3 regions of the Paenibacillus sp. URB8-2 genome follow, and region 2 is predicted to be linked to each of the others. Evidence: riboswitches for the same ligand, from Rfam matches in the RefSeq annotation. Region 2 holds a riboswitch; each other region holds the start of a gene.
What was found. A riboswitch is a leader RNA that binds a small molecule or an ion and turns the genes downstream of it on or off. The one in region 2 is predicted to bind thiamine pyrophosphate.
Positions count from the first base shown of each region.

Region 1 (6,837 bases), 2.3 Mb from region 2:
CTGCAGTTTATTTTTCCCTTCTCCATTAAGCAGGGGCAAGGACCGGAGCTTGAGGCGCGGCTTAAGCGGGACGGATTCACCCCGTTTTTTCTGAATCATAAAGAACTGCAGGACGATTATTACGGAGAAGGCTACTGTGTCTCGCATGAGAACATGGAGCGTTCCTATATGCCGTTCGCCGCCCATGTGCTGTTTCCGCGCGGAGAGGATAAAGATTCGTTTCGCCGCTATTCCCGGGTGAACGGCCTGAATTGCCGGATGGAAATGCCGCAGGGCTCCGTTTCCTTTCAGGTGCTCTCGACGGATGTGTTCATTTGTCCGTTTCAGCTCGGTTTTATTACTATCCGGACGGCGATCGATGAAGAGAGGCTTCCACTTAGTTTCGCGCTGGAATTCGCCGACCGGTTCCGCTCGCTGGAAAATGTATCGGAAGCGGACGAGGCGGCGCGTATTTACTGTGAGGACAGAATGTTCAAGCAGATGGAAGATTTCGTGTTCAGAAATCTGTTGAATGGCCTGGAGACTTTCCTCGACCAGTCGGATTTGAACTCGGCTTACTTCGAAACGCTGCCTTTTTTCGTGGATGAGCGCATGATGGTTCAGGCCTTCTACGGGGTAGAGGAAGGGGAGGAAATCGACTACAGAACATGCTACCGCGCTTCCCAGCTCGACGGAATGAACCCGGACGGCCGTCCTTACATGAGCGCAAGCAGCGAAGAATATATCGGGGAGTACTGCCGGAGGCATAGGTACGACCGCTGGGGTCCGGGCACTTATTATATGACGAACGAGCAGACCTTCTGCTGCCTGAGCCGCAGCAATTCCGAAACCGCCGTGAAGCTCGCGGGTCAGATGTACGGCGAATACTATTACGGCCTGCTGCTCAGCCTGTTTCACAAGATCGTGCTGCTGAAGTTGTCCAATGTGCACTCGCGGCTGCGGATCGAGCATGATTATGAAGAAATCGAGGATTTGATCTACTATATCAACAAGTTCTCCGCCAAATTTTATTTTCTTGAACTGATCTCGCAGACACAGGGCCGTGAAATCTTCTTTCAATTGCGCAAAGTGTACGGCAATGATGAATTATTCGTGGAAGTAAAGCAGACGCTGGCCGACCTGTTCCAGTATCAGGAGACCTTCCAGGCCAAGCGCCGCGACAATCTGCTGATGATTCTGACGGTATTCACGGTTGTAAGCGGAATTTACGGGATGAACCAGGTAATCGAGGATCTGAAGGGAAACATCGACTGGAGCAAAATACTGCAGTATTCCGTATTCGAATACATCGCTCTGTTTCTGACCTTCTGCGGCATAATTGTCAGCGCCGTTCTGACGGTGCGCGAACTGTGGAGCGGGATTAAAGGCCGCCGCCGCAAGAAACTCGAATAACCGGCAGGCTGGACAACCCCGGAACCTTGCGTCTATAATTACACCGTAAGCAGCAAGAATACCCGAAACTTCATAGAACCAGGGGTGCTGGAATTACGGCCGGCTGAGAGTGTATCCCGCAAGATACTGACCCTTATACCTGATCTGGATAATGCCAGCGTAGGAAAGGCCTAAGCGTGTGGTCTTCCAGGACCGCCGCAGTCATGCGTTCCTTCGCGTCCCTGATGTTCAGGGGCGCTTTTTTGGCATTATTTCTTGGCACTGAGGGGGGTGCGCAGATTTCCGGGTCCGCAGGGCGTTCCCGCGATTTTGGGGATGAGCTTTCATGAAGACGGGAATATCCGCCGCTTCAGGGATATCCGGGGCGGCAATACAAAGGAGAGATTATATAAATGGGAGTCAAAAAATGGTTATCACTGTGCCTGGCCTGCCTGTTCATCTTCGCTGCGGCGGGATGCGGCAGCAATAATTCGGGAGGGAACGCGGGCGGTGCTCAGGGAACCTCTGCTTCCGCTTCGCCGGAGGCATCCGCTTCCGCCCAAAGTTCGCCAAAAGCGGCAGTACCGGTAAAGGTCGCGCTCGACTGGACGCCGAACACGAATCACACCGGACTGTATGTCGCCAAAGAGCTCGGCTATTACGCAGAGGAAGGCCTTAACGTGGACATTGTACAGCCGGGAGCGGCAGGCGCGGATACGATGGTTACTTCGGGAGAAGCCGCTTTTGGCGTCGGCGCGCAGGACAGCCTGACGCTGGCACGCATTCAGGGCGTTCCGCTCGTGTCCATCGCGGCAATTATCCAGCATAACACATCCGGCTTCGCGGCTCCGGTCGACCGGGGCATCAAATCGCCGAAGAACTTCGAAGGAAAAACTTACGGCGGCTGGGGATCGCCGGTGGAAGAGGCTTCCATGAAGGCCATTATGGACCCGGTGGGCGGCGACGTGAAGAAGGTCAAACAGGTCACGATCGGCGAAGCCGATTATTTTACAGCCGTCAAACGGGATATTGACTTTGCCTGGATTTTCTACGCCTGGACCGGTATTGAAGCGAAGCTGCGCGGCGAGCCGCTGGATATGCTGTATTTGAAGGATTACGCTCCGCAGCTCGACTATTACACGCCGGTGCTGACGACGAGCGAGAAGGAAATCGCCGAGAATCCCGAGGTGGTAAAAGCCTTTTTGAAGGCGACGTCCAAGGGCTACCAATACGCGATCGACCATCCAAAAGAGGCTGCCGATATCCTGATCAAGGCGGTTCCCGATCTGGACGCGAAGCTCGTTCAGGCCAGCCAGGAATGGCTCAGCCCGAAATACAAGGACGACGCCGCTCAGTGGGGCGAGCAGAAGCCCGAAGTATGGAAAAACTACGCCGACTGGATGTACGGGCTGAAGCTGCTGGACAAACCGCTTGAAGCCGACAAAGCGTTCACGAACGAATTTTTGCCGGACGGGCAGTAAGTTTAATAGAATTAAAATCTTGATTCACGGGGTTCACAATTAACGGTATGAAAGTATTATGGTCATGAAAGTATCAACGACATGAAAGGATGATAGTGAATGGCAAGTACGCTGCTGAGCATTCAGGTGATTCCGAAGACGCCGGGAGGCGAAGACGTAATTTCTTATGTGGACAAGGCGATTGAAGTCATTCAGCGTTCCGGTGTGAAGCATCAGGTGAACGCGCTGGAGACGACGATGGAAGGCGAGCTCTCCGACCTGCTGGAAATTGTCAGGGAGATGCAGGAGGCGTTGATCGAAGCGGGCTGCCCCAGCGTCATCTCGCAGGTCAAGATCGCCCATAACCCGGGCGGAATCAGCATGGACAAACTGACGGAGAAATACCGCCCGTGATTTCCAGGTGGAAACAAATCTGGCCGCCCCTTGTGGCGGTCCTCTTGTTTTTGGCGCTGTGGCAGGTGTCGGTCTCCTGGTTCCATGTGGAAAAATGGATGCTGCCCGCTCCCTCCGACATTTGGCGGGAAGGCATGGCCAGCGCTTCATCCCTTAAAGGGCATACGCTGGCAACGCTGCGGCTGACGCTGATTGGCTTTCCGCTCGGCGTGGCCGTAGGGATTGCCGCCGCCGTACTGCTGCATATTGTCCCCTGGTCGGCGCGCGCGCTGTACCCGCTGCTGATCTTAAGCCAGAACGTGCCGATTATTGCGCTCGGTCCGCTGCTTGTGATCTGGTTCGGCTTCGGCCAGCTGCCGAAGATTATTCTCATTACGCTTGTGTGCTTCTTCCCCGTGGCGGTCGCGGGCCTGGGCGGACTCGCCCAGACCGACCGCATGATGCTTCAATTTATGAAGATGGCGGGCGCCTCAAGGCGGCAGATCTTCTCCAAGCTGGAGCTACCACATGCGCTGCCCTCCCTGTTCTCCGGCATCAAAATATCCGCCGCCTACGCCGTGACGGGCGCCGTGGTGGCGGAGCTGATTGGAGGGAACCAGGGACTCGGCTACTATATGCAGATACAGAAATCGGCGTTTCGCACGGACCGGATGTTCGCCGCCATAATTCTGAGCGTGCTGCTGAGCCTGCTGCTGTTCGCCGCCGTTGTTCTGATGGAGAAATGGCTGGTCCGCTGGAAGCCGCGGCGGGACGCACAATAACGGGCGCAAGGAAAGAATATGCAGAAAGGGGCGCTAATAAGTGACGAACAAGACCGTTCCGCCATCAAGCGGAGAACCGGTAAAAGAGGAGAGGCCGGCCGCCGCTTCGCCGGATTCGGGCACCGAAGCTCCCGCGCTGGAGGTCTCCGGCATCTCCAAATCCTTCTCCCAGCGCGGGCGTAGCATCCCGGTGCTGGAGCAGGTGTCGCTTACGGTGAAGCCGGATGAGTTCGTATCCATCATCGGCCCGTCGGGCTGCGGCAAGAGCACGCTCTTCCACATCATCGGCGGACTGGTCAAGCCGGATGCGGGCGCCGTGCGGATGAACGGCGCTACGGTTACCGGGCAGCGGGGCAGCGTCAGCTACATGCCGCAGCAGCCGGCGCTATTTCCTTGGCGCAGCATCGAGGATAACGTGATTCTTGCCCGCGAGCTGAAGGGCGCGGCGCGAAGCGAAGCCCGCGAGGAAGCCCGGCGATGGCTCGCGAAGGTTGGACTCGGCGGATTCGAGAAGGCGTATCCGCACATGCTGTCCGGCGGCATGCAGCAGCGCGCCGCCTTCCTGCGCGCGCTGCTGGCGCCCCAGGAGCTGATGCTCCTGGACGAGCCGTTCAGCGCGCTCGACGCCCTCACCCGCAGCGAGATGCAGCGCTGGCTGCTGGAGCTGTGGGAGGAGAACCGCCGCTCCGTGCTGTTCATCACGCATAGCATTGAAGAGGCGCTGCTGCTCTCCAGCCGCATCTATGTGTTCTCGGGACGGCCGGGGACCATATTGCACACCGTTGATGTGCCTTTTCCCCGGCCGCGCCGGGAGGAAATGACGGAGCATCCCGAATTTTTGCGGCTGAAACGCCAGCTGTCGGGGTGGATGCGGGAAGAACAGGCCAAGAACGGCGCGCTCCGCTGACTGTATATGCCATCCTGTCCCCGCCAAGTAAACGAGTCCGCTTCGCGTGATGACAACTGTCACCTTACAACGGCAAAAAGGGCACGGACCGGCATTCCCATGCCGAGGCCCATACCCCTCTATTGAAACCCACACTCCGCCAGCCTGCTCTGCCGATTCCGTCTTACCTGCGCAAAAAGCCTTTGTCCTGCAGGAAATCCTTCATATGCAGCCGGATCGGCTCCGCGAGACGGCCCGCTATGATGGCCGACCAAGGGGTATCCTTCGCCCCGCCGGTCCGCTGGCGCAAATAATCGGACATCGTGCCGTCGTAGGCCTCGACCTGCCGTACGGTCCCTTCGGCATCGTAGCGGTTATGATGCAGCACCGCCGGCAGCGGCAGACGCGGGCGCTGCCCCGGGGTCTGATCGGGATAGCCAAGGCACATGCCGAACAATGGATAGACCAGTTCGGGCAGCCCCAGCCGCTCCGCCACCTCGGCGATCTTGTTCCTTATCCCGCCGATGTAGACGATGCCAAGCCCCAGCGACTCCGCCGCCACGGCGGCGTTCTGCGCGGCCAGCGCGGTGTCGACGGTGGCAATGATGAAATTCTCCGTCGAGTCCTCGTAGGAGGCCGCGCCGTTCAGATGGGGCTTCGCCGCCTCCCGCAGCCGGAACAGATCGGCGCACCAGACCAGGAAGACCGGGCACTCCGCCACATAGGCCTGGTTCCCGGCAAGCGCCGCAAGCTCCGATTTAAGGGCCGGATCGGTCACAGCAATCACGCACATTGCTGGAAGTAGAGGCCATCTGCGCCGCCCCGATAATGGCGGCAAGCTGTTCTTCACTTACCGGGTCCTGCCGGAACTTACGTACCGAGACATGTCTTCCCAGCAAGGACAGCACCGCGTTGTCAAGGGAGGCCGCTTCGGACTCCCGGATGTTCTTGTTCATTCCCGTCGCTTCCTTTCATGCCGTTTCACTCTTGCATTGCAGCTTTCTCGTATTATAACTTTACCCGCTGCAGCCGCAGCGCATTCAGCACGACCGAAACCGAGCTGAACGCCATGGCCGCACCCGCCAGCCAGGGCGCCAGAAATCCCAGCGCGGCCACCGGAATGCCGATTGTATTGTAGCCGAGCGCCCAGAACAGATTCTGCTTGATATTGCCCATCGTCCGGCGGCTCATCTTAATCGCGTCCGCGATGGCCTTGAGGTCGCCGCGCATCAGGGTAATATCCGCCGCTTCCATCGCCACGTCGGTCCCTGTTCCGACCGCCATGCCGATATCGGCGGTCGCCAGCGCCGGCGCGTCGTTGATGCCGTCGCCGACCATCGCCACCTTCACGCCGTCGGCCTGAAGCTTCCGCACCGCCTCGGCCTTGCCTTCGGGCAGCACTTCGGCCATCACTCTGTCGATCCCGGCCTCGGCTGCGATGGCCCGGGCCGTCCGCTCGTTGTCGCCGGTGATCATCACGACATCGATCCCCATGCCCCGCAGAGCCGCCACCGCCTCGCGCGAGGTCGGCTTGATCGTATCCGCGACGGCCACGATGCCTTCGCAGACGCCGTCCACCGCGACCAGCATCGCCGTCTTGCCCTGCTGCTCCAGTTCATTCATGGCGTCTAACCAGCGCCGTGCATCGACGCCGTTCTCTTCCATCATCCGGCGTGTGCCGACGATGATTTCTCTGCCCTGGACGGTCGCCCGGATACCCCGTCCGGGTACATTGGCGAAGCTTGCGGCTTCGTCTACCGCCAGACCCTTCTCCGCCGCTCCCGAAGCCACCGCCTCGGCGAGCGGATGCTCCGACAGCTTCTCCGCCGCCGCCGCAAGCGACAGCAGGCCGTCTGCCGGTGCCAGTTCAGGCGCGCCCTTGAAGTCCGGCGATACAAGCACGTCCGTAAGCACCGGCTTGCCGCTCGTTACGGTGCCCGTCTTG
Region 1 covers NZ_AP023239.1:401,257-408,093, reverse strand. The annotation lists gene PUR_RS01925 (hypothetical protein) at 1-1,392, shown strand, start outside; TPP riboswitch at 1,463-1,575, shown strand; gene PUR_RS01920 (ABC transporter substrate-binding protein) at 1,785-2,852, shown strand; gene PUR_RS01915 (MTH1187 family thiamine-binding protein) at 2,952-3,245, shown strand; gene PUR_RS01910 (ABC transporter permease) at 3,242-4,006, shown strand; gene PUR_RS01905 (ABC transporter ATP-binding protein) at 4,047-4,913, shown strand; partial or broken gene nfsA (oxygen-insensitive NADPH nitroreductase) at 5,077-5,848, opposite strand; gene PUR_RS01895 (heavy metal translocating P-type ATPase) at 5,901-6,837, opposite strand, start outside.
Region 1: another riboswitch for thiamine pyrophosphate. It lies ahead of PUR_RS01920 (ABC transporter substrate-binding protein); the one in region 2 lies ahead of PUR_RS12540 (ABC transporter ATP-binding protein).

Region 2 (6,837 bases):
TGCCGGTCTTAACCGCATCCGGGGCCAGATCCTCGCCGACGGAATCGAGCTGCCGCGCCACGGCCTCGGGTTCGAGCGGATACACGCCCTGAACCCCGAGCGTATTCTGCGCCGTCACCGCAGTCAGCGCGGACATGCCGTAGACGCCCAGTTCCTGGAACGTCTTGAGGTCGGCCTGGATTCCCGCGCCTCCGCCACTGTCGGAGCCGGCGATCGTTAACGCTTTGTATACGTTCATCTTTTCGTCTCCCTTGCTGAATAGTTCTGTTTACGCTTGACGGATTCTCGACAGCTTGCCGTATTCGTCCGGCGTAAGAAGCGCCAACTGGTTCAGAAATTCAATCTGGAAGCTGCCCGGACCGTGTGAAGCTGTCTTCTCCGCTGCGAGTTCGGCGGCGACGCCGTAGAAGGAGAGGGCTTCTGCCGCCGCTTCCAGAGGGGAGTCCCCCGCAACCGCCAGGAAAGCGGCGACGACGGAGCTGAGCAGGCAGCCGGTTCCGGTCACTTTGGTCAAAATAGGATGGCCATTGGCTGCGATATACGTTTTCTCTCCATCGGTGATAATGTCCTCTTTTCCGGTAACAATGACGATGCATCCGAGCTTTTTCGCCGCTTTAATGGCCACGGCGGCATGATCGCCGTCGCCTGCTCCGGCGTCCACGCCTTTAATGGACCATTTCTCTCCGATGACGTTGGCAACCTCGGCGACATTTCCCCGCAGCGCGGTAATCTTCATTTCCGAAACGAGACGATGCGTGACTTCCGTCCGGTACGCAGTCGCGCCGGCTCCCACTGGATCGAGAACGACCGGTACACCGTGCTTGTTGGCCGACTGTCCGGCGAGCAGCATGGCCTTGATGGCTTGCTCGTTAAGCGTGCCGATGTTGATCAGGACGGCGCCGGACATCGCAGCTACATCCGCCACTTCTTCATGCGAATCCGCCATAAACGGCGAAGCTCCCAGAGCGAGCAGACCGTTGGCGGTAAAGTTGGTGACGACGATGTTGGTGATGTTGTGGATGAGTGGATTGTTTTCCCGAAGCTTGGTTATGAAAGACATTTGAGTTCCCCCCTAAATTAGTATGAACCTATAAATTCACAAAAGCGTCCCCGGCCGTAATACCCGCAGGCAGCAGTCCGTTGTCTCCAAGCCACTTCAGCACTTTGTCCCATGATTCCGGGTCCTGATACCCGAAGGGCTTATCGCCCGCGTCCATCAGCGGCAGCAGCACTTTAAGGCTCTGCGTTTCAATTTCCTTGTCCAGAGGAGCGGTCCCGTCCTCATGCGCCAGCAGGATAGACAGCGCTTCGTCAGGATGCTCTTTTACATACGCCTGACCTTCCCGCATCGCCGCCAGAAACTTGCTGTAATCGTCTTTATGCTGACTGATTCCCTCGTCGCTGGCAACAAGCACTAGCTCGGAATAGTCGGGCACACCGTATTTCGCCGGGTCGATCGAGGTGACAGGGTGGCCTTCTTTTTGCAAAATAAGCTGCTCATGGTTGATGAACGCACCCATAATAGCGTCGGTCTGTCCGGTGGAAATAGCCGGGATCAAGTCGTAGCCCACATCCACAAAATTAACCTTATCCGGATCACCGCCGTCGGCTTTGACCATCGTCTTGACCATCGCTTCATAGAGCGGGATGGAAGAATACCCCACATTTTTGCCGGCCAAATCCTTAGGCGTATGTACGGAACTGTCTGCAGGCACCATCAGGTGAGTCAGCGGGTGACGGACTATGGAAGCCAGCGCTTTTACAGGAATTTTCTCTCCCCGTGCCATCAGCACCTGCGGCTGGTAGCTTAGCGCAAGATCCACTTTGCCTGCCGCGACGAGCTTCAGCGCATCATTCGTGTCCGCCGGCATTTGAATTTCCACATCGAGTCCCTGCTTGGTGAAATAACCCTGTTCCTGTGCGGCATACAAAAAAGAATGCACGGCGTTCGGATACCAGTCGAGCATAAGAGTCAGCTTGTGTGCAGATGCAACCGGGCTGCTCGATGCAATGGGGGCTTGCGAGGGTGAGGCAGAAGCCGCGGAATCGCCGGACGGCGAAGAGCCTCCGCAAGCGGTTGTCAAGAGAAGGAGCGATAAGACGGGCAGCAGTAAAGCTTTACTACGGGTAAAAATTTTCATCAATATGTACCTCTTTTCTTAAGAATTTGATGCTCCAGCAGCCGGACAGCCAGGAATAGCGCGATACCGAGTGCTGAGAGCAGAACAATGGCGGCGAACATTTCGGCGCTGTGCAGGCTTCCCGCCATCCGGCGGCTGTAATAACCAAGTCCGCGCGTGCCTCCGAGCCATTCCCCGATGGTCGCGCCGATCACGCAGTACACCACCGACAGCTTCAGTCCCGAGAAAAAGGAAGGAAGCGCCAGCGGAACTCCGATCTTGAACAGCAGTTGCGAACGGTTCGCGCCCATGGTCAGCAGCAGCTCTTTGTAGGCGCCGCCGCTTTTGCCGAGACCGTCGTAGACACCCACGACGACCGGGAAGAACGCGGTCAGGAAGACGACGGCGACCTTGCTCCAAAGGGAATAGCCGAACCACATGATAAAAATGGGGGAGAGCGCGATCAGCGGAATCGTCTGGCTGATGATAATAAAAGGATAGAGTGCCTTTTCCAGCGTTCGGGACAGATGCATGCCGGTTCCAAGCAGGATGCCGCCCGCCACCGACAGCAGGCATCCAATTGCCACTTCCTCCAAAGTGGCAGGCAAATGAGTGCCGAGCAGCAGTCCTGCGTTTAGGACGAGCGCGGTCCAGATCGAGGAGGGTGCGGGAAGGATAAAGGACGGAACGAGTCCCGAGCGCACAGCCGCTTCCCACACGGCGAGTATCAACAGCAGCAGGAGAAGAAAGGCGCCGTAACGGCGAATTCCTTCCTTAAACGGCGCGCGTTTCATACAGCCTCCGCTCCAGTTCGGCCCGCAAAGAGACAAAGCCGGGCTCGTAATTCATTTCCAGACGCCGGGGTCTCGGCAGCTCCATGTTCATCTCCTGAAGGGAGCCGCCGCTGGAGGACGGCATTAGAAAGATTCGGTCACTCAGCAGAATAGCTTCCTCCAGATCATGCGTAATGAACATAACGGTCCGCCCCAGCTCCCCCCATAGCTCCAGCAGCCAGCGGTGCATGTCCCGCTTGGTCATGGCGTCGAGCGCGCCGAACGGCTCATCGAGCAGCATGAGCTCGCCGCCGCTCATCAGCGTACGTAGAAAAGCGGCCCGCTGGCGCATCCCGCCGGACAGCTCATGCGGATAAGCAAGCTCATAACCGGCGAGTCCGAAACGCTTCAGCATGTCCTGTACCACAGACTTTTTGTCTTTACTGGCCCGGCCTTTGATCTCCAACGGCAGCAGGCAGTTGTCCAGCACCGTCCGCCAGGGCAGCAGGAGGTCCTGCTGAGGCATGTAGGCGGTAAGGCCGAGCCGGTTCCCCCCGGAGCCGCTGTCGGAGCCACGCAGCCCGATTTCTCCCGCCGTTTGCTCCAGCAGTCCGGCTATTACTTTGAACAGCGTGCTTTTGCCGCAGCCGCTGGCGCCGACGATGCTGACGAATTCGCCCTTGCGGAGCGTTAACGACAGTTCCGAAAATACGGGCTTCTGCTGCGGAAACGAAAAAGAAAGGCGGCGGAGAGATAAAAGTTCTTCGATAATCGGTCAGCCCTCCTTAAGATGAATAAAGACCCGTCCATTTCCGTTAGAGAAATGGACGGGCCTTCAAAATATCCGCCGTACAAGCGCTAGGTCTGTACGGCTTCGATTAAGTAAGCTCCAGGTTCCACTTCCCTACGCTGGTATGATCCAGATCAGGTTCCAAGGGTCCGAAGCTCGCGGCTCCGTCTCAGTCGGATGACGCCCCTAGTGAAATTGCGGTCTTTTATTCGGTTTTCATTGTTTTTAACTATACCATATCCCAGTCGGTTCCCTCAATGTACCATTTGGGCCTGATCGACTCAAAACCGAGATGATCCTCCATTATGCGATAAATTCTGGCTATCATTTTTAATCCAGTGATCAGGAATGCTTAAAGTAGGCGGCAGTTTGGTATGGATATCGCCCTTAGCCGAATTCACTTGCGCTTGAGTAAGAAAAATACTTCCTGTGAGATCGGCGCCGCTAAGGTTGGCATCCCTAAAGTCAGCGCCGATCAGATCAGTTACTCTCATGTCAGCATCTCTCAGGTCGCTTGCAATAAGCAGAGCGCCTCTTAAGTTAGCCCCTCTAAGATCGGCTCCTCTTAAATTTGCGCCTATAAAGTCGCTTCCCTTGCGTACTTTGGTTTTTGCTTTTTGGTTTTGATTATGCCGCGGTGTAGCTTTTGCACGCACCCGTTCACTTGTCTGCAGAAGCAGATCATTAACAATCGCCCGATGGGCAGGGACGTTAAGTTCCAAAATCGAGCTTGGATCAAGATTCGTGAGATACTCCGTTTGCTCCAGAACAGCCTGTAAATCTTTGTGAATCGGCTCAGCCTCTTCTAAACTCAGCGCTTCATTCAAGTAGTAAAGCATTTCATGAAGCTGCTGCATAATGGGAAACAGCTCAAACATCTCTTTTGCCAACGCCGGATTATCCCGCCAATCGTTTCCGGCATAGGTAATTTGGGATACCTTTTGACCTGAATGGATTATCGAAAGTGACGCGCATAGCCTTCACCAAAAAGAACGCCCCCACGCTAATTGCGGAGCGTCCTTTGCATTGTATAACTCGCTTAGCCGGTCTTCAAGTTAAAGCTGCAAAGCCGCGATTTCATCAATCTTCGCCGCTTCCGCGGGATCGGCTGCAATCAGCCGGTCATACAGAGACTGATCCTGGGCGATGTTATTCTTCTTCAGTACAGCCAGGTACCAACGAGCTGTTTCACGATTGGCTGCATCTGTATAATCTTCGTTCAGGCCAAGCTGCAGCGTATCCGCGGCCGTTTGCAGCTGTCCGGACATAAATTGAATTTTGCCCGCATTCAGTCTTATAGCCGGAGGGACAGTAAGCGACCGTCCTTGCAGCTCTCCGGGAGACAGAGTCTTCAAATATTCCATATCCGCCAGAACCTGACTGTAGGCTTGAAACCCCATTTTGAACTTCTCTTGCATGTTTGCCTTCCTGTTAATATCATCTTTTTGTGCGTATGCCGCCTGACCCAGATCATAAGAACGGCTGATTATAGCACTGTACCAGTCCATCTCCCAGAGGTTTTCGCTATTTATTAGATCCGCATAATTTTCATTGAATCCAAGCTTCAAGGTAGCCTTGGCTGCCTCGCGTTCTCCTGACATAAGCTGCATTTTTCCTGCATTAAGCGCGATGGTCGGAGTAACGGAGAACGGACGTCCCTGCATTTGCTCCGGAGGGAGTGTCTTCAAGTGCTCAACACCGGCCACAACATTCGCGTATGCCTCCAGCCCTGACTTGAAATACTCCTGCTCCCGGGCGTTGTCTTTTTGGGTATGGGCCTGGGCTCCCATCATCACAGCACGGCTGATCAAGGCATCCGCCCATTCAATATCCCAGACGAACTTGTCGGCATTGTCACGGTACACCCCGAAATCAAGATCGCCTTGCCCTTTAAGGGCATAGTAAGCTGCCAACTGGGCCAGTAATTGCTTGTTGTATGGCTCGTTCTTGAGGGCGGGAGTCAGCACATGCAAGGACTCTTCGAGGTACTGCCCGTTTTGAGTCTGGCTAAACACCTGCTGATCCATAGAGGACAGATACATCGCCGCCTCCGGATGGCCCGGGCGCTTATCCAAAGCTTTCACCAGCGGCGCCTTCAGCTCTTCATAGGACTGGCTGACCGCAGTCAGATTCTTGGCTTTCACAGCGGCATTGCTCGATCCGATATAGCCGATCAAAATGAACAGCAGAAATACGGTGCCGATTCCGAGCACAGTAAAATATCCAAGACGCAGCCCCGCCGTATTCCAGTTCCGGCGCAGCGGCTTGCTGTCCATGACCGCCGCCGTCCCGGCCAGACCGATAAAGACCAGTATTCCCATGAAAGCATAGCTCATATTGAAGTCCAACAAGCTGTGGATCAGAATAGACAAGGCGATAATCAGATAAAAGAAACCGTTGCTGAAATCGTCCTTATCCCTCTTTGCATACCCGCGAATATATTTATAGAAAATATAAAAGATAAAACTCATGAACACGATAAATCCGAAAATCCCGACCTCAATCAGGTACTGCAGGAAGAAGTTATGAACCTGACGGCTGCTATAAGGGTTGTTCTGGTAGTGCTCATACAGCGCGGCCCAGCCTCCTCCTCCGGCACCGAGGATCGGATGATCCTTAACCACTTTTAATGCATCCTTATAAAAAGTTATACGCTCCAGCACGCTGTGCTGTTTGAAGTTAATGTTCTCCAGACGTATCCCGATGTTCGGAGGCAGCAGGTTTCGCACGCTTGTTCCGATAAACAGGAAAGCGATGATGCCGACCAGCACTATAGAGCCGAGTGGAATCCACAGTCCGCTCAGCTTGCGCGCCTCCAGCCCCCCGAGTTTCTTGTGCAGCCAAGGTTCCGCAAACCGCTGGATGACCCAGCCCAGCACGGCAACGATCAAAGAGCCCCCGAGCAAATACCCCCAGCCCTTGGAGGCGGCGGATGATGTGAATGCGGTATTCAGCTCGATACCTAAATTGGTTACGGGTGTTGTAATTAACAACGAGACGACTCCGGCAATTCCGAGGTGAACGATCCATAGGATTTGCTGCACAGGCTTTAGGAACAGAAGCAGCAGGATGAATGCAACGGGCAGCATAACCAGTCCGCCGCGCGACAGCGTGAGCAGAATGGATACAATAATCGGAACCAGCATGAACCCGT
Region 2 covers NZ_AP023239.1:2,728,915-2,735,751, forward strand. The annotation lists gene thiD (bifunctional hydroxymethylpyrimidine kinase/phosphomethylpyrimidine kinase) at 1-238, opposite strand, end outside; gene thiM (hydroxyethylthiazole kinase) at 269-1,060, opposite strand; gene PUR_RS12530 (ABC transporter substrate-binding protein) at 1,089-2,141, opposite strand; gene PUR_RS12535 (ABC transporter permease) at 2,141-2,914, opposite strand; gene PUR_RS12540 (ABC transporter ATP-binding protein) at 2,895-3,665, opposite strand; TPP riboswitch at 3,778-3,881, opposite strand; partial or broken gene PUR_RS12545 (pentapeptide repeat-containing protein) at 3,965-4,663, opposite strand; gene PUR_RS12550 (O-antigen ligase family protein) at 4,739-6,837, opposite strand, start outside.

Region 3 (6,837 bases), 580 kb from region 2:
TCAGTACTACCTGGAGCTTCAAAGGTCCGCGCTGTTCGCCAAATGGCTGGAAATCAAGAGCATGATCGAGACGGCCGATTCAATGATTGAAATGGTTAAAAAAGAGCGCTCGCTTCAGCTGGACGATCTGTACGCGCTGGCCGAAGCTTCACGCAAACTGCGGGGGAGCCGCAATTGGGAAGATAAATGGAACTATGACCGCAGGGCCGTCCTCCATGACCGGAATGTCCGCAGCGCCGCCGAGTATGAAGGCTATGAAGAGGCTCTGGAACTGGCTGTGGAGTGGCTGGCGCCGGCACCCGGGGAAAAAGGACTCGATATCGGCACGGGAACCGGCAATCTGGCCGGAAAATTGATGGAGCGCAGCGCAGACATGACGGGAGTCGACCAGTCGAAGGAAATGCTGAAGCAGTGCGGGCTGAAATATCCGCAGCTGAAGACTAAGCTCGGCAATTTTCTGGCACTGCCGTTTATCGATGAGAAATTCGACTTTGCCGTATCCAGCTTCGCCTTTCATCATCTTGCCGGGGAGCAGCAGACACTTGCCGTCAAGGAAATGCGCCGGGTGCTGAAGCCGCACGGACGAATCTGCATTGCCGACCTGATGCTCGCCGAAGGGGACCATGCCCCGATGCCGGAAGAAGACGGCTATCCGTCTCTTTCCGGCCTGCTGGCCTGGTTCGAAGACAACGGCTATATTACGAAACATCGGCGCATCAAAGGGCGGCTGCATCTCGTATTTGCGGTGCCGATCCGCTGAAGCTCTTCAAAAAAACAAGCGGGCTCTGTCTCCGGTATCCGAAGGCGAGCCCGTGTTTCTTGCGGGGGAATCCCGCTTTAAATTGCAGCTAGAATTGAAGCAAGCCAACCTTGCCCTAAGGAGAAGGTTGACTTGAAATCGCGGATTCCGACCGTCAACGAATGGAGCTTTCGGCAAGGATGTCCCAATCCTTGAATACCGGCTGAAGCCCGCTTCGGTATAGCATGTCCCTAATTTCCGGCACGCTGCGGCTGTCCGAAATTTCAAACTGCGGCGTTCCGCCGTCTCCCGTGTGCCCGCCTACCTCGGTAGAAACGCCTGCCGACATTTTGGTGACCCCCAAATGGACAAGACGGTCGCGGAACTCGGCGGGTTCTCTTGTGGACAAGGTAATGCCGGAACGGGGCAGGAACAGCCGATACGCCAGGATGATTTGCACCAGCGCCCGGTCGGTTACGTCCGATTCGGGGTTGAAGCTGCCCAGATAAGGGCGGAACCTCGGGGGAGACAGGCTGATTTCGCAGCTGGGATAACGGTCCTGAAGATACCGCGCATGCATCGCGGCCATGAAGGCTTCCTGCCGCCAGTCGTGCAAGCCGAGCAGGGCGCCAATGTTGACTGAGCGGAAGCCCGCCTGGCAGCCGCGCTCCGGAGCGTCAAGACGGGCGCGGAAGTTCCGCTTCGGTCCTTTGACGTGAAGCTTGGCGTATGTCTCCCGGTCGTATACCTCCTGGAACAGGGTCAATCCGTCCACACCCGCATGGGCCAGCTCTTGGTATTCCTCCGCGGATAGCGGATTGACCTCGATGCTAATGGAGGAGAAATACTTGCGGAGAACCTTCACGCAATCTTTAACGTAACCGACCGGCGAATCCCGGCGCGATTCTCCCGTCAGCAGCAGGATATGGCGAAGACCGGTAGAGGCAATCGCCGCCGCTTCCTTTTCGACTTCTTCGAGCGTCAGTTTTTTGCGCGGAAAGTCGTAGATGGAGCTGAAGCTGCAGTACGTACAGTGATTGACGCAATAATCGGCTACATACATCGGCGTAAACAGCTGCACGACATGGCCGAAATGAGAACGGGTGATACGCTGCGCCTTCTGAGCCATTTCCTCCAAATGCGGTCCAGCGGCAGGTGACAGCAGGGCAAGCAGATCTTCCTCGTCCAGCTTCTCCTTGGCCAGCGCCCGCCTTACATCCTCCGCCCCATACCCCTTCCACAACTCCTTAAAGGGTAAACGCTCCAGGGTCATCAGCGATTCATAGAAACTCATTGATCTGTCCCCTTTCTATACGCTCAAAAAACCGGTCAAAGGCGAAGAGGCCTCCGCCTCCTGCCGAACCGCTCCCAGCCCGGCCAGATAGGCCTGCCGTCCGGCGGCAACCGCCCCGCGGAAGGCTTCTGCCATGCCCAGCGGATCGCGGGCGGTGGCAATCGCCGTATTCAGCAGCACGGCTGCCGCGCCCATCTCCATCGCTTCTGCCGCCTCCGACGGCCGCCCGATCCCGGCATCCACAATAATCGGCAAGCCGGTCTCTTCAATCAGGATGCCGATCAGTTCTTTCGTCCGGAGGCCCCGGTTGCTTCCGATGGGCGCTCCCAGCGGCATCACCGCCGCCGCCCCTGCGTCTCTCAGACGGAGCGCAGCAGACAGGTCCGGGCTCATGTAGGGAAGGACGACAAAGCCTTCGGCAGCCAGAATTTCCGTGGCGCGGATCGTCTCCAGGTTGTCCGGAAGCAAATACCGCTGATCGTTAATGACTTCAATCTTGACCCAGTTCCCCATTCCCGCCGCTCTGGCCAGCCGGGCGATGCGCACGGCTTCTTCCGCGGTCCGCGCGCCGGAAGTATTGGGCAGCAGAGTCATGTGCGGCGGAATATGATTCAGAACATTCTCCTCCCGCGACGAGGGATCGACTCTCCGAAGAGCTACCGTGATTACTTCGGAGCCGGAAGCTTCGACCACCTCCGGAATAAGCGTATTGCGGCTGTATTTGCCGGTTCCGATGAACAGCCGGCTGGACAGGGCCTTGCCCCCGATATGTAAAGCATCCTTCATAATCTTTAATCCTCCCTATTCATAATATTGAGCGGTCAGCCAAAATAACGGTGATAGAGCGAACGGGCTTCGGCGGGATCTCCCGTTCCGTGAATGAGCACCCGTCCATCGGGAAAGACCGCCAGGCGGTGCTTCTCCAGCGTCAAAGACAGCATATAGGGATTACGCTCCGCCCGGCCGTGAGCGGAAAGCCGCCGCTCCCACTCCTCCAAGTCCAGTCTTGCCGGACTTGCCGGGCGAATCTGCACCGTATCCCGCCCGCAGAGCACTGTCGTTCTGGAATGGCTCCCCGGCGATAAATACGGATAGGTGCGGTTGGAGCCGCAGGATGGACAATCCGCGCGCTTCAGCCTGGACGTATCCATCGACGAGTGGCGGTTGGTCCACAGATCGAAGGAGACCAGCGTTCCGCGCAGCGCGCTCACGTTCCCCGACAGCCATTTCAGCGCCTCGGCTGTCTGATAGGCGGCTGTCATTTGTACGGCGGGACCGATAATGCCCGTCGTATCGCAGGTATCCCCTCCAGTTGGAAGCCCATCCAGCAGACAGTGAAGGCAGGCGCTCTGTCCGGGCACAATCGTCATTGAAATCCCGTAGCTACCGGTACAGGCTCCATAGATCCAGGGAATGCCATTCCTCACGGCAATATCGTTCACAATCATCCTTACCTCGAAATTGTCCGCCGCATCCAGAATAAGGTCTACGTCCCGGGTATAGAGGCCGATTTCATCGGCTGTAATATCCGCAACGATCCCTTCCACCTCTACAGAAGAGTTGACGCTGCGAAGCCTGCGCGCAGCCGCTACCGCCTTGGGCATCCTCTCGGCCGCATCCTGCTCACTGTAGAGATTTTGACGCTGCAGGTTGCTCCATTCCACATAATCCCGGTCGATAAGGGTCACCCTGCCGACGCCCGACCGCACCATCGTCTCCGCGCATGCGGAGCCAAGCGCGCCTGCGCCTATGATCAGCACCTTCGCTTCCGCAAGCTTCTTCTGGCCTTCGGATCCGATTCCATAAAATCGCTCCTGCCTGCTGTATCTGTCCTGCCCGGCGGAATTCATCTTTCGCCTCAGCCTCCTCCCACAAAATGCACAAGCTCGACACGGTCCCCTTCGGCAAGCGTGACATGCCCGTAATCTTCCTTGCCCACGATCACGCCGTTCAGTTCAACGATCATCCGCCGTTCCTTCCATTCGGGGCGGCTCAGCAGATCCGCAAGCGTACCGCAAGCTTCATCAAGCCTGGTCTCGTTTCCGTTGATATACAGATTCATTGCCTTCACCTCCTTTCAAGCCGGGCCGCTCGGACCGCGGAGCGGTAAGCCATTGCCGCAGCCACCGGATCGGCTGCGCCGCAGATGCCCGACAACACGGCAATACCTGCAGCGCCGCTGCGGATGACCTGCCCCGCGTTTCCCGGCTCAATGCCGCCGATCGCGATGACCGGAACCGGGCAAGCCCGGACGGTATCAGCGAGTCCGCTTAGGCCCCGGCCGGGCAGACCCGGTTTGCTGGCCGAGGCGTACACATGCCCATAGAGGCAGTAGTCCGCCCCTTCATCCGCGGCTGCGGCCGCTTCCGCCGCGGAATGGACGGAGCGGCCAATGCGCAGCTCCGGGGCGATTGGCCGGGCGATGGCGGGAGGAAGGCTGTGCCCCGCAAGCTGGACGCCGCCGGCGCCGGAAGCCAGCGCGACATCCAGACGGTCGTTCACGACTATTTTGCCAAGCGGTACACCACGGCGGGACATCTCCTTCACTGTTTCGAACAGCTCATTCGCGGTACACGATTTCTCGCGCAAATGGATATAATTCACCAATGAATGGACAGCCTCGGCGATGGTCACAAAGTTGTCTAACAGCGTCCCGCCGCCGGAAATGAGATGTATCTCGGGATCGGTTTCCCTGACGTCCACAGCTGTGGACCACCGTGAAACGGAATCTTTTGTTGGGTGAATTGCCATGCTCTCCTCCTGTGTTTCTTTGATCACACCAAAAAAGCCGCCCTCTCGAAGGAAGGCGGCCGGAAACTGCAGATAGGATCGAACCTTGATGAGGTCCGGATGCAGATATTCACTCTCCACTTCCCTACGCTGGTACAAACCAGATCAGGTTCAAAGGGTCCGAACAATCACGTTCGTCTCAGCCTTGCGGCACCCCTAGTGTCAATCTCTATGCGGTTATGAATCTTCTACAGCATAGCATATTCTTCCTTCTCATCATACCCCTTGCGTGAAAAAAAGCCCCCGGTCGCACTAGCGAACCGGAGGCTTTGTACTATACCGCTGACGCGGTTGATTTCAAGGCGTAAACGGTTAACCGTTCACGATTTCGCCGCCATTGACATGCATAACCTGGCCGGTCACATACGTCGAATCGTCGGAAGCCAGATAGACATAAGCCGGAGCCAGCTCTTCCGGTTGGCCCGGTCGCTTCATCGGCTGGGTGGCTCCGAACTCACTGACCTTTTTCTCGTCAAAGGTGGACGGAATGAGTGGCGTCCAGATCGGACCCGGCGCGACCGCGTTGACGCGAATGCCTTGTTCGGCCAGATTCATGGCCAGCGAACGGGTGAAGGCGAGAATAGCCCCTTTGGTGGACGAATAGTCCAGCAGCTGAGGGTTTCCTCTGTACGCCGTAATCGAAGTCGTATTGACGATGGTAGAGCCTTTTTTCAAATGAGGCATTGCCGCTTTCGTCAAATAAAACATAGAGAAAATATTCGTGCGGAACGTCCGCTCAAGCTGCTCGGAAGTGATATTCTCGATCTTCTCCTGCGGATGCTGCTCCGCCGCATTGTTGATCAGGATGTCCAGCTTGCCCAGACCCTCCACCGATTTGTTGATGAGGTCCTGGCAGAAGACTTCAACACCAATATCGCCGGAGACGAGAACGCATTTGCGTCCTTCCTGCTCGACCTGGCGCTTCGTTTCCTCCGCGTCGGTGTGCTCGTTCAGATAGGAAATGACCACATCGGCCCCTTCCTTGGCAAAAGCCACCGCAACCGCGCGGCCGATACCGCTGTCTCCGCCTGTAATCAAGGCCGCTTTGCCAAGCAGCTTGCCTGCCGCTTTGTATGTCGCCGGTTCATATTTAGGCCGCGGTGTCATTTCCGATTCCAATCCGGGTTGACGATCCTGATGCTGCGGTGGCAATGTCTTCTGGGTTTGTTGACTGCTATCGCTCATCTTTCATTCTCCTCTCGAAAGTTTGTAAAAGCTCAGACTTTCCTTAGGATGTCTTAGGGATGTGCAATTATTCGTTCCCTCTTACGATATTTAAATTAACCAATTGCCGGAAGCTCAAACAGGAGCAAGGATAGCAAAGAGCGGTCAGCTTTTTGCTCAGATGTTCTGCGGAGAACCCCGATGCTGAATGCCGCAAGCAAGAAGAAACGCCTGACGGCGTCTTTATAAGACGCAAGTACGTTTCTCGTAGAAATATATGTCAAAATGTTAAGCCCCCGGCTTATACATGCTTATATTTACAAAAAACCCGCCTCCGGCGGAGGCGGTTGAAGATGGGACAGCCGTGTGTACGGCTTAAATAATCTCATTAAATACCATAAAGAATAGTGTAGCCAGCAAGCATACTGCCAGCAGCGCGCTCAGTGTGCGGATTTTGCCGATTTCACTGGAGACGTCGCGGCTCTGCTTCATGCCTGCTGCCGCCAAACGCAGCGGCTTGCTCATAATGCCGCCCAAGGCAAACATCGCGAGCAGCAGCAGCGCAACGATAATCATCCACGGCACCGAATATTCGTCTTTAGTCATCATGTAACCGCCGGTGAGCAGTTGGATCACAAGTCCATACTGGGCGAAACGGTTAAATCCGCTGATTGCGCTCAGCGTTCCCTCCTTGGCTGCGGGAGAAAGCTTCTCCATCCGACCGAGAATGAAAGGCAGCACCAGATAGAACCCCAATGCCAGCATGCCGATCATATGTAAAAACATCAAAACATGCCAATCCATAGCGCATTCCTCCCGATAAATCTATGATATAAGTTACATTCGTAAA
Region 3 covers NZ_AP023239.1:2,149,404-2,156,240, reverse strand. The annotation lists gene PUR_RS09790 (MerR family transcriptional regulator) at 1-760, shown strand, start outside; gene thiH (2-iminoacetate synthase ThiH) at 915-2,033, opposite strand; gene PUR_RS09780 (thiazole synthase) at 2,049-2,819, opposite strand; gene PUR_RS09775 (ThiF family adenylyltransferase) at 2,855-3,883, opposite strand; gene thiS (sulfur carrier protein ThiS) at 3,892-4,095, opposite strand; gene PUR_RS09765 (thiamine phosphate synthase) at 4,101-4,784, opposite strand; TPP riboswitch at 4,889-4,991, opposite strand; gene PUR_RS09760 (SDR family oxidoreductase) at 5,136-6,008, opposite strand; gene PUR_RS09755 (hypothetical protein) at 6,363-6,791, opposite strand.
Region 3: another riboswitch for thiamine pyrophosphate. It lies ahead of PUR_RS09765 (thiamine phosphate synthase); the one in region 2 lies ahead of PUR_RS12540 (ABC transporter ATP-binding protein).